Regions from separate parts of the Paenibacillus sp. HWE-109 genome, predicted to be linked through region 2. Evidence: a T-box and tRNA genes for the amino acid it is inferred to sense, from the RefSeq annotation. Region 2 holds a T-box; the other holds one or more tRNA genes.

Region 1 (5,539 bases), 4.0 Mb from region 2:
GACCGATTAGTATTCGTCAGCTGCATACGTTGCCGCACTTCCACCTCGAACCTATCAACCTCGTCGTCTACAAGGGGTCTTACATACTGGGAAATCTCATCTTGAGGGGGGCTTCGCGCTTAGATGCTTTCAGCGCTTATCCCCTCCGTACATAGCTACCCAGCTATGCCTCTGGCGAGACAACTGGTACACCAGCGGTACGTCCATCCCGGTCCTCTCGTACTAAGGACAGCTCCTCTCAAATTTCCTACGCCCGCGACAGATAGGGACCGAACTGTCTCACGACGTTCTGAACCCAGCTCGCGTACCGCTTTAATGGGCGAACAGCCCAACCCTTGGGACCTACTTCAGCCCCAGGATGCGATGAGCCGACATCGAGGTGCCAAACCTCCCCGTCGATGTGGACTCTTGGGGGAGATAAGCCTGTTATCCCCAGGGTAGCTTTTATCCGTTGAGCGATGGCCCTTCCATTCGGTACCACCGGATCACTAAGTCCGACTTTCGTCCCTGCTCGACTTGTAGGTCTCGCAGTCAAGCTCCCTTATGCCTTTGCACTCTGCGAATGATTTCCAACCATTCTGAGGGAACCTTTAAACGCCTCCGTTACATTTTAGGAGGCGACCGCCCCAGTCAAACTGCCCACCTGACACTGTCCCCATACCGGATCACGGTACCAGGTTAGAACTCCGATACGATCAGGGTGGTATCCCAACGGCGCCTCCACCCAAGCTGGCGCTCAGGCTTCAAAGGCTCCCACCTATCCTGTACAGATCGTACCAAAGTCCAATATCAAGCTGCAGTAAAGCTCCATGGGGTCTTTCCGTCTTGTCGCGGGTAACCTGCATCTTCACAGGTATTAAAATTTCACCGGATCTCTCGTTGAGACAGCGCCCAAGTCGTTACGCCATTCGTGCGGGTCAGAATTTACCTGACAAGGAATTTCGCTACCTTAGGACCGTTATAGTTACGGCCGCCGTTTACTGGGGCTTCAATTCATAGCTTCGGGTTGCCCCTAACCACTCCTCTTAACCTTCCAGCACCGGGCAGGCGTCAGCCCGTATACTTCGCCTTGCGGCTTCGCACAGACCTGTGTTTTTGCTAAACAGTCGCTTGGGCCTTTTCACTGCGGCCCCCTCGGGCTATTCACCCTACCGAGGCACCCCTTCTCCCGAAGTTACGGGGTCATTTTGCCGAGTTCCTTAACGAGAGTTCTTCCGCGCGCCTTAGAATTCTCTTCTCACCCACCTGTGTCGGTTTGCGGTACGGGCACCTTCGCCTGGCTAGAAGCTTTTCTTGGCAGTGTGAAATCATGACCTTCGGTACTTAAAGTTTCCCTCCCCATCACAGCCCAGCCTTACGGTTAGCGGATTTGCCTACTAACCAGCCTCACTGCTTGGACAGACATCCATCAGTCTGCGTCACTATCCTTCTGCGTCACTCCATTGCTCATAACGGCTACGGTGGTACAGGAATTTCCACCTGTTGTCCATCGACTACGCCTTTCGGCCTCGCCTTAGGTCCCGACTTACCCTGAGCGGACGAGCCTTCCTCAGGAACCCTTAGGTTTTCGGCGGATCAGATTCTCACTGATCTTTTCGTTACTTATACCGGCATTCTCACTTGTATGCGCTCCACCTGTCCTTACGGTCAGAATTCAACGTACATACAACGCTCCCCTACCCATGCACAAAGTGCAAGCCATAGCTTCGGTGGCGTGTTTAGCCCCGTTACATTTTCGGCGCAGAGTCACTCGACCAGTGAGCTATTACGCACTCTTTCAATGGTGGCTGCTTCTAAGCCAACATCCTGGTTGTCTGTGCAACTCCACATCCTTTCCCACTTAACACACACTTGGGGACCTTAGCTGATGGTCTGGGCTGTTTCCCTTTTGACAATGGATCTTAGCACTCACTGTCTGACTCCCGGAATAAAGTTTGTGGCATTCAGAGTTTGACTGGACTTGGTAACCCTTGGCGGGCCCCGCACCCAATCAGTGCTTTACCTCCACAACTCATCTTCCGAGGCTAGCCCTAAAGCTATTTCGGGGAGAACCAGCTATCTCCGAGTTCGATTGGAATTTCTCCGCTACCCCCACCTCATCCCCGCATTTTTCAACATGCGTGGGTTCGGGCCTCCAGTGAGTGTTACCTCACCTTCACCCTGGACAGGGGTAGATCACACGGTTTCGGGTCTACGTCCACGTACTAAAGCGCCCTATTCAGACTCGCTTTCGCTGCGGCTCCGTCTCTTCGACTTAACCTCGCACGGGAACGTAACTCGCCGGTTCATTCTACAAAAGGCACGCCATCACCCATAAAGAGGGCTCTGACTTTTTGTAAGCACACGGTTTCAGGTTCTTTTTCACTCCGCTTCCGCGGTGCTTTTCACCTTTCCCTCACGGTACTGCTTCACTATCGGTCACTAGGGAGTATTTAGCCTTGGCAGATGGTCCTGCCGGATTCCGACGGGGTTTCACGTGACCCGCCGTACTCAGGATACCTCTAGGGATTTCGTTCGATTTGGGCTACAGGGCTTTTACCTTCTATGCCGGACCTTTCCAGATCACTTCGCCTATCGAACTAACCCCATATCGAGGTCCTACAACCCCAAGGAGCAAGCTCCTTGGTTTGGGCTATTCCGCTTTCGCTCGCCGCTACTGACGGAATCACTATTGTTTTCTTTTCCTCCAGGTACTTAGATGTTTCAGTTCCCTGGGTATGCCTCTACTATTGCTATGTATTCACAATAGAGTAACTGCGCATTACCACAGCTGGGTTCCCCCATTCGGACATCCCCGGATCAAAGCCTGCTTACGGCTCCCCGAGGCATTTCGTCGTTCGCCACGTCCTTCTTCGGCTCCTAGTGCCTAGGCATCCTCCGTGTGCTCTTTCTAGCTTAACCTAGAAAAAACTTTAAAGATTTTTGTGCAACCCGAAGGTTAACACAACCTAAGTTCTTACTTTACGTTTCATTTCGTTATCTAGTTTTCAAGGAACAACATTGTAGCAATGTGAGTCAATTATCCTTGCCCTATGTCAGCGGCGAAAGTTATCTTATCACATCTTCTTGCTGCATTTCAAGTCGAAATTTCTTGGAAATTCCTGTCTTAAAATGTGTTTTGGTGGAGCCAAGCGGGATCGAACCGCTGACCTCCTGCTTGCAAGGCAGGCGCTCTCCCAGCTGAGCTATGGCCCCAAACGATTATGAAAATAATTGGTTGGCCCTAGTGGACTCGAACCACCGACCTCACCCTTATCAGGGGTGCGCTCTAACCAGCTGAGCTAAGGGCCAATATATGTTTGGGATAAACTTCCCAAAATAAAAACCCACCTACAAGCTTTCGAAGCTTTCTCCGAAAGCTTGCCATGGGTATCGCTTGGCAACGTTCTACTCTCCCAGAACCCTGCGGTTCAAGTACCATCGACGCTGGAGGGCTTAACGGTCGTGTTCGAGATGGGAACGCGTGGGTCCCCTCCGCCATCATCACCAAACGAGTGCAACATGGTGGTAACCATCCTGCTGAAAGATTGCTCTTTCAAAACTGAACACGAGTGAGTAAGCGATTGTGTATCCGAAGATACTTGACTGGATCTATCAGATCCGAGTCTCCATAGAAAGGAGGTGATCCAGCCGCACCTTCCGATACGGCTACCTTGTTACGACTTCACCCCAATCATCTACCCCACCTTCGGCGGCTGGCTCCCTTGCGGGTTACCCCACCGACTTCGGGTGTTGTAAACTCTCGTGGTGTGACGGGCGGTGTGTACAAGACCCGGGAACGTATTCACCGCGGCATGCTGATCCGCGATTACTAGCAATTCCGACTTCATGCAGGCGAGTTGCAGCCTGCAATCCGAACTGAGATCGGCTTATAAGGATTCGCTCCGCCTCGCGGCTTCGCTTCCCGTTGTACCGACCATTGTAGTACGTGTGTAGCCCAGGTCATAAGGGGCATGATGATTTGACGTCATCCCCACCTTCCTCCGGTTTGTCACCGGCAGTCATCTTAGAGTGCCCACCCGAAGTGCTGGCAACTAAGATCAAGGGTTGCGCTCGTTGCGGGACTTAACCCAACATCTCACGACACGAGCTGACGACAACCATGCACCACCTGTCTTGGGTGCTCCGAAGAGGGGCACTATCTCTAGTGCTTACACCCAGATGTCAAGACCTGGTAAGGTTCTTCGCGTTGCTTCGAATTAAACCACATACTCCACTGCTTGTGCGGGTCCCCGTCAATTCCTTTGAGTTTCACTCTTGCGAGCGTACTCCCCAGGCGGCATACTTACTGTGTTAACTTCGGCACCGAGAAATCGAATCCCCGACACCTAGTATGCATCGTTTACGGCGTGGACTACCAGGGTATCTAATCCTGTTTGCTCCCCACGCTTTCGCGCCTCAGCGTCAGTTATAGGCCAGAAAGTCGCCTTCGCCACTGGTGTTCCTCCACATCTCTACGCATTTCACCGCTACACGTGGAATTCCACTTTCCTCTCCTACACTCAAGTTCACCAGTTTTGGATGCGAACCGGGGTTGAGCCCCGGGCTTAAACACCCAACTTAATGAACCGCCTGCGCGCGCTTTACGCCCAATAATTCCGGACAACGCTTGCCCCCTACGTATTACCGCGGCTGCTGGCACGTAGTTAGCCGGGGCTTTCTTCTCCTATACCGTCACACACAAGGCAGTTACTCCTCATGCTGTTCGTCTAGGGCAACAGAGCTTTACGATCCGAAAACCTTCATCACTCACGCGGCGTTGCTCCGTCAGACTTGCGTCCATTGCGGAAGATTCCCTACTGCTGCCTCCCGTAGGAGTCTGGGCCGTGTCTCAGTCCCAGTGTGGCCGTTCACCCTCTCAGGTCGGCTACGCATCGTCGCCTTGGTGAGCCGTTACCTCACCAACTAGCTAATGCGCCGCAGGCCCATCTACCAGCCACAGATTGCTCCGTGTTTCATAATTCTCTCATGCGAGAAAACCAATTATCCGGTCTTAGCTATCGTTTCCGATAGTTATCCCGATCTGGTAGGCAGGTTACCTACGTGTTACTCACCCGTCCGCCGCTAACTTGTCCCCGAAGGAACAAATCCGCTCGACTTGCATGTATTAGGCACGCCGCCAGCGTTCGTCCTGAGCCAGGATCAAACTCTCCATAGTAGAAAAGCTTAATTGTACTCATTGACTTGCTAGCGAGATTTTGCAATCTCTTTTATAGTCGATTGCTCGACTGTGCTTACTCACTCGTTGTTCAGTTTTCAAAGATCAATTACTCTTGTCCAACCCGCTCTCTTTCGAAAGCCGGAAGACCAATATACCATACTGAGTTTTGCATTGCAACTCTTAATTTCAAGTTGTTGTTCTCACCAATTTCTCAGTGCTCAGCGGCAACTTTTATAAGATACCACAGACGATGCAAACATTGCAAGTACTTGTCGCAAAAAGTTTTGGGACACCCAACGATGCCCCAAAACAACTGCGTTTTACTCTCCTTGACGCTGACGCATATGTGGGAATAAGAGGACATCTCGGATGGAGGGC
Region 2 (5,539 bases):
AATCCGTATGAATTGCGTAATAAAAATAAGGCAAATGTCGTCAGCATACATTCACAGAAGAATGCGCGTGTCGTGCTTAGCGAGCCTCGAACATACGAAGAAACGCAGGACATTGCCGACCATCTTCGTTCAAGAAGAGCGGTGGTTGTCAATCTGCAGCGTGTTCGCGGCGATCAAGCAGTACGAATTGTAGATTTCTTGAGCGGTACGGTATATGCTTTGAATGGGTCTATCTCCAAACTTGGGCCGAATATCTTTCTTTGTACACCAGACTCAGTCGATATTCATGGTCACATCTCCGAGATGATGGGTGAGGAATAGGCGCATATCCTAACACAGAGGTGGATGCGTACGTGGCTTACGTTCACTATTACTTAAGTATTTTGATGGAAATTTATTATTTCATGATTATTGGCTACTTGATTCTCTCTTGGTTCCCGAATGCCAGAGAAAGCTTTATCGGCGGTTTGCTTAGTAAATTGGTCGAACCGTATTTAAGTCCATTTCGCAAAATTATTCCGAGCATCGGATTTATTGATCTTTCCCCGATCGTAGCCTTGATCGCTTTGCGATTCGTTGTTATGGGGATTGCGGCAGTGCTAGATTTTATTGTAGGGATGTTTTAATCTTGCCAAAAGAACTATATGGTCATTTTCACCCTGACGAACATCATTTTGTCGATAAAGCCTGGGATTGGATCGAGCGGGCGGCAGAGCAGCATGCTGTGAAGCTGACCGATTTTCTTGATCCCAGACAGGCTTTTATTCTTACCTCACTCGTTAACCGACATCCCGATGTCCACTGCCGTTTGGATGGCGGATACAGCGCTGCTGAACGGAAGAGAGCTTTAATAGCTCCCGATTACCGGATATTGGATGGGGAAGATATGGCGATGACGGTGTTGTCCGTTTCTTCGGGAGACGGCAAATTTCTAACTTTGGAACATGGAGATTACATGGGCGCCATTCTTGGACTCGGCATGAAGCGAGACAAGGTTGGCGATATTCACGTTATAGAGGGTGGCTGCCACTGCTTGGTTACCCAAGATGCTGCTGATTACTTGCACATGAACCTCTCCCAAGTACATAAGGTCCACGTGCAGACCGAATTGCTCCCGTTGGATAAGCTGGCACTGGCTAATGTGAATCTGGAAGAACTATCTTTATCTGTCGCTTCCATGCGGATGGACGGGATTGTCAGTGATGTCTTCCGGCTTAGCCGCGCCAAAGTATTAACCCCTATTCAAGCGGGCAGGTGCCGTGTGAACTGGAAGCTGGAAGAAGATCCAAGCAAGCCGCTGAAGGAAGGCGATATGGTGTCCCTGCAAGGATTCGGCCGTTTTAAGGTGCTGGAAGTCGAAGGCATTACGAAAAAAGGTCGAATTCGTGTGAAAATCGGCAAGTTTGCTTAGAGTGGAACATTTATCCACGAACTTTGCAGGAATTGCTTATTTTCTGTCGAACTGAACAGTATAGAGATGGGTGTAAGCGGGCTTTTTACGATGTGGCTCCGTTTATGCTTGCGAAGTCCGTTTTGCAAAGCAAAACGCTAAGGAGGGGCACTGATGCCATTAACACCGTTAGACATACATAATAAAGAATTTTCCCGCTCGTTTCGCGGTTATGATGAAGATCAGGTCAATGAATTCCTTGATCAAGTCATTAAAGATTACGAAGCGTTGATTCGCGAGAATAAAGACTTGCAGAATCAAACGGTGACGCTTCAAGAGCGGTTGGATCATTTTACGAATATTGAGGATTCGCTTAGCAAAACGATCATCGTAGCGCAAGAAGCAGCGGATGAAGTAAGAAGCAATGCGAAAAAAGAAGCTCAGCTGATTTTGAAAGAAGCCGAGAAGAACGCGGACCGGATTATTAATGAATCTTTGACACGTTCCCGGAAGGTAGCTTTAGAGATTGAAGAATTGAAGAAACAGGCGTCGATCTACCGAACACGATTCCGGACGCTGCTTGAAGCCCAACTGGAACTGCTTAATACAGAAGGTTGGCAAAGCATGCAGTTTGAGACCAAAGACGAGTAGAAATGCCCCGTAATGGAGGCCGTCTTATTGACTATGCCCAATGAATTGGGTATACTCCTGTTAAATGTATCTCAGTAAAGCTATGACTGGAACGAGTAGGTCGAGCATGCAGGGTCAGCGAATTAGGGTTATGGTGTGAGCCTAATCTCTGCAGTGTACCGAATATCCCCCAGGAGCGTCTCTTGAATGAAGTAGAGAGAAACGGGTCATGCCGTTACACATGATCGAGTGATGAAGTTGTGTTCTGCGCCTGCAAGGGCAGAGCGTTAGCTTTATAACGAGGGTGGTACCGCGAGCTGAGTTTCTCGTCCCTTTTTGGGGGATGAGAGGCTTTTTTTGTTTTTCAGGCATAACAAAGTTCAGGGTAAGATTGGAGAGGTCAACATGGATTATGGCAAAACGTTAAATCTATTACAAACCGAGTTTCCTATGCGGGGCAACCTGCCTCAGGCGGAACCGAAAATGCAGGAGCACTGGGAAGCTGAAGATATTTATGCCAAAGTGCAGGAAAGCCGCAAGGGCAGAACTAAATTTATTTTGCATGATGGGCCTCCGTACGCTAATGGTGATATTCATATCGGACATGCGCTTAACAAAGTTTTGAAGGATATTATCGTTCGTTTCAAAACGCTGCAAGGTTTCGACGCGCCTTATGTACCAGGTTGGGATACACATGGGCTGCCAATTGAACAAGTAATCACAAACAGCGGGAAAGTCGACCGCAAGAAAATGACGATCCCCGAATTCCGTGAATATTGCAAAGAATACGCGCTGCAGTCCGTTGAAAAGCAAAAAAGCCAGTTCAAGCGATTGGGGATCCGCGGAGACTGGAACAATCCCTACATCACCCTGCAACCGGACTATGAAGCGAATCAAATTCGCGTTTTTGGCAAAATGGTACAAAAGGGCTACATTTACAAAGGATTGAAACCTGTTTACTGGTCTCCTTCTTCCGAAAGTGCGCTCGCTGAAGCGGAGATCGAATACAAGGAGAAAACTTCCACCTCCATTTATGTAGCTTTCCCAGTCAAAGACGGCAAAGGCAAGCTGCCGCAAGATGCAGCAATTGTTATCTGGACGACAACAGCTTGGACACTCCCTGCCAATTTGGGAATTTCGCTGCATCCGGAGTTTGAGTATGCGGTTATCCAAACCGGTGGCAAGAAATATGTGCTTGCCCAAGGATTGCTGGCCTCTGCTGCCAAAGAAATAGGCTGGAGCGAATATGAAATCTTATCCACGGTGAAGGGCAGCGAACTGGAATATGTAACTTGCCAACATCCGTTCTACGATCGTGAATCGTTAGTTATGGTTGGTGAGCACGTTACACTTGAAGCCGGTACAGGCTGTGTTCATACAGCTCCTGGACATGGGGAAGATGACTTTGTGATTGGCCAGCGTTACAATATTGGGGTTCTGTGCCCGGTTGATGATCAAGGACACTTCACAGCGGAAGCGCCTGGCTATGAAGGCGTGTTCTATGAAAAAGGCGGCAAGCAAATTATCGAGAAGCTGCAAGAATCGGGGCTTTTACTGAAAGCGACGGATATTCAGCATCAGTATGCCCATGATTGGCGCACCAAAAAGCCGGTTATCTATCGTGCAACGGAACAATGGTTTGCTTCTATTGATAAATTCAGACAAGAGATGCTGGATGAAATCAAGCAAGTGAAGTGGACGCCAGAGTGGGGCGAAGTTCGCCTGCACAATATGATTGCAGACCGCGGAGACTGGTGTATTTCAAGACAGCGCGCATGGGGAGTGCCAATCCCGATCTTCTACTGCCGCAGCTGCAACGAACCTCTGGTGAATGAGCAAACGATTGAACATGTTGCTCAGCTTTTCGAGAGAGAGGGCTCGAATGCCTGGTTTATCAAGGAGGAGAAGGACCTGCTTCCTCCGGGTATCCACTGTGCCAAATGTGGACATGGCGAGTTCCGCAAGGAAACGGACATCATGGATGTATGGTTCGATTCCGGTTCCAGTCATATGGCTGTGCTGGAAGCGCGCCCTGAATTGCAATGGCCTGCCGATTTGTACTTGGAAGGCTCTGACCAGTATCGTGGCTGGTTCAACTCATCTCTCATCACTGGCGTTGCGACCAAAGAGAAATCGCCTTACAAAGGGATTCTCAGCCACGGTTTCACCCTTGATGGCGAAGGCCGCAAGATGTCCAAGTCCATCGGGAATACGATTGATCCGAATGCCGTCTGCGGGAAGTTGGGCGCTGATATCTTGCGTCTATGGGTATCTTCCGTCGACTATCAATCCGATCACCGGATTTCGGATAACATTTTGAATCAAACGACGGAAGTATACCGTAAAATCCGAAATACGATGCGTTTCTTGTTGGGGAACTTGAGTCAGTTTGATCCTGCAGCAGATCGTGTGGCGCCAGAGAATTTGTCTGAGCTGGATCGCTATGCTTTGATTCGTTTGAACCGGATGATTGAGAAAGTCGTAAAGGCTTATGAAGCGTATGAATTCCATGTCGTTTATCAAACGATTCATCACTTCTGCGCGGTTGAGATGAGCTCGTTCTACTTAGATATCATCAAAGATCGTTTGTATGCGAATGCTGCGCATGATCCTGCGCGTAAAGCATCCCAAACCGTGTTGTATGCCGCTGTGATCGCGATCACCAAGCTAATTTCACCGATTCTTCCGCATACGGCAGATGAAGTGTGGAAGTACATCCCGGGTGTTGAACTAAGCAGCGTGCAGCTTGCGGAGCTGCCTGAAGTGGATACTAGTTTATTCAATGAGCAGTTGGAGAATAAGTGGAACAGCTTCTTAAGTATCCGCGATGAAGTGTTGAAAGCATTAGAAGAAGCGCGCAAAGAGAAAGTGATCGGAAATTCGCTTGGAGCGGCTGTTCACTTATATCCGAACGAAGCAACATCCAGCTTGCTGGCTGAGCTTGGCCAGTTGGATCAGTTGTTCATCGTATCGGCAGTTGTCGTTCATCCAGCCGGCACAGATGTGCCTGAGGGTACTTACCAAGCGAAGGATGCCGCTATTGCGATTGCCGTTGCTGAGGGCGAGAAGTGCGAGCGCTGCTGGATAGTGACCCCGGAGGTTGGGCAAAGTAAAGAACATCCGTCCTTATGTAAAAGATGTAGTGACGTCGTGAGCGAACACGAGTAACAGCAAAGGAACAAACGAGCTTTCGCAGTTGGCGAAGCTCGTTTGTCCTGTTTGTTCTATCGCTGTTCGTCATCTGCGTCGGTGAGTTGTTCTGGCTCCAGAAAAGGATCGCCTTCACCGCTATGAATATAATCGCGGTATGCCTTGCTTCGCACGATTGTTACATGTTCACCGTATAAATCTGTGGCTATGAAACTTTCGAACGATTCCACGTATCCTTCGTGTTCGTCAGCTTCAATGTACATTTCATTGTAGTCTTCCACGTTGGCATTTTCACCGAAGGCAGGGGTATTGGATGTCCCCCAGCTTTCAACAATTTGCCAAGCGTCTTCGCCATCAAATTCAGTTTCA

The links. A T-box is a leader RNA that pairs with one kind of tRNA and senses whether it is charged. The one in region 2 lies ahead of ileS (isoleucine--tRNA ligase), so its partner is inferred to be a tRNA-Ile.
Region 1: it encodes a tRNA-Ile, which carries the amino acid that the T-box ahead of ileS (isoleucine--tRNA ligase) is inferred to sense. The anticodon was not compared.

The regions. Positions count from the first base shown of each region.
Region 1 is NZ_CP091881.1:7,629,014-7,634,552, reverse strand. Features, by position in the region: rRNA gene LOZ80_RS32780 (23S ribosomal RNA) at 1-2,901, opposite strand, end outside; tRNA gene LOZ80_RS32775 (tRNA-Ala) at 3,120-3,195, opposite strand; tRNA gene LOZ80_RS32770 (tRNA-Ile) at 3,215-3,291, opposite strand; rRNA gene rrf (5S ribosomal RNA) at 3,375-3,491, opposite strand; rRNA gene LOZ80_RS32760 (16S ribosomal RNA) at 3,615-5,158, opposite strand; gene lysS (lysine--tRNA ligase) at 5,482-5,539, opposite strand, start outside.
Region 2 is NZ_CP091881.1:3,640,072-3,645,610, reverse strand. Features, by position in the region: gene LOZ80_RS15510 (cell division protein SepF) at 1-321, shown strand, start outside; gene LOZ80_RS15505 (YggT family protein) at 387-626, shown strand; gene LOZ80_RS15500 (YlmH family RNA-binding protein) at 629-1,411, shown strand; gene LOZ80_RS15495 (DivIVA domain-containing protein) at 1,565-2,041, shown strand; T-box leader at 2,115-2,357, shown strand; gene ileS (isoleucine--tRNA ligase) at 2,426-5,188, shown strand; gene LOZ80_RS15485 (TraR/DksA C4-type zinc finger protein) at 5,245-5,539, opposite strand, start outside.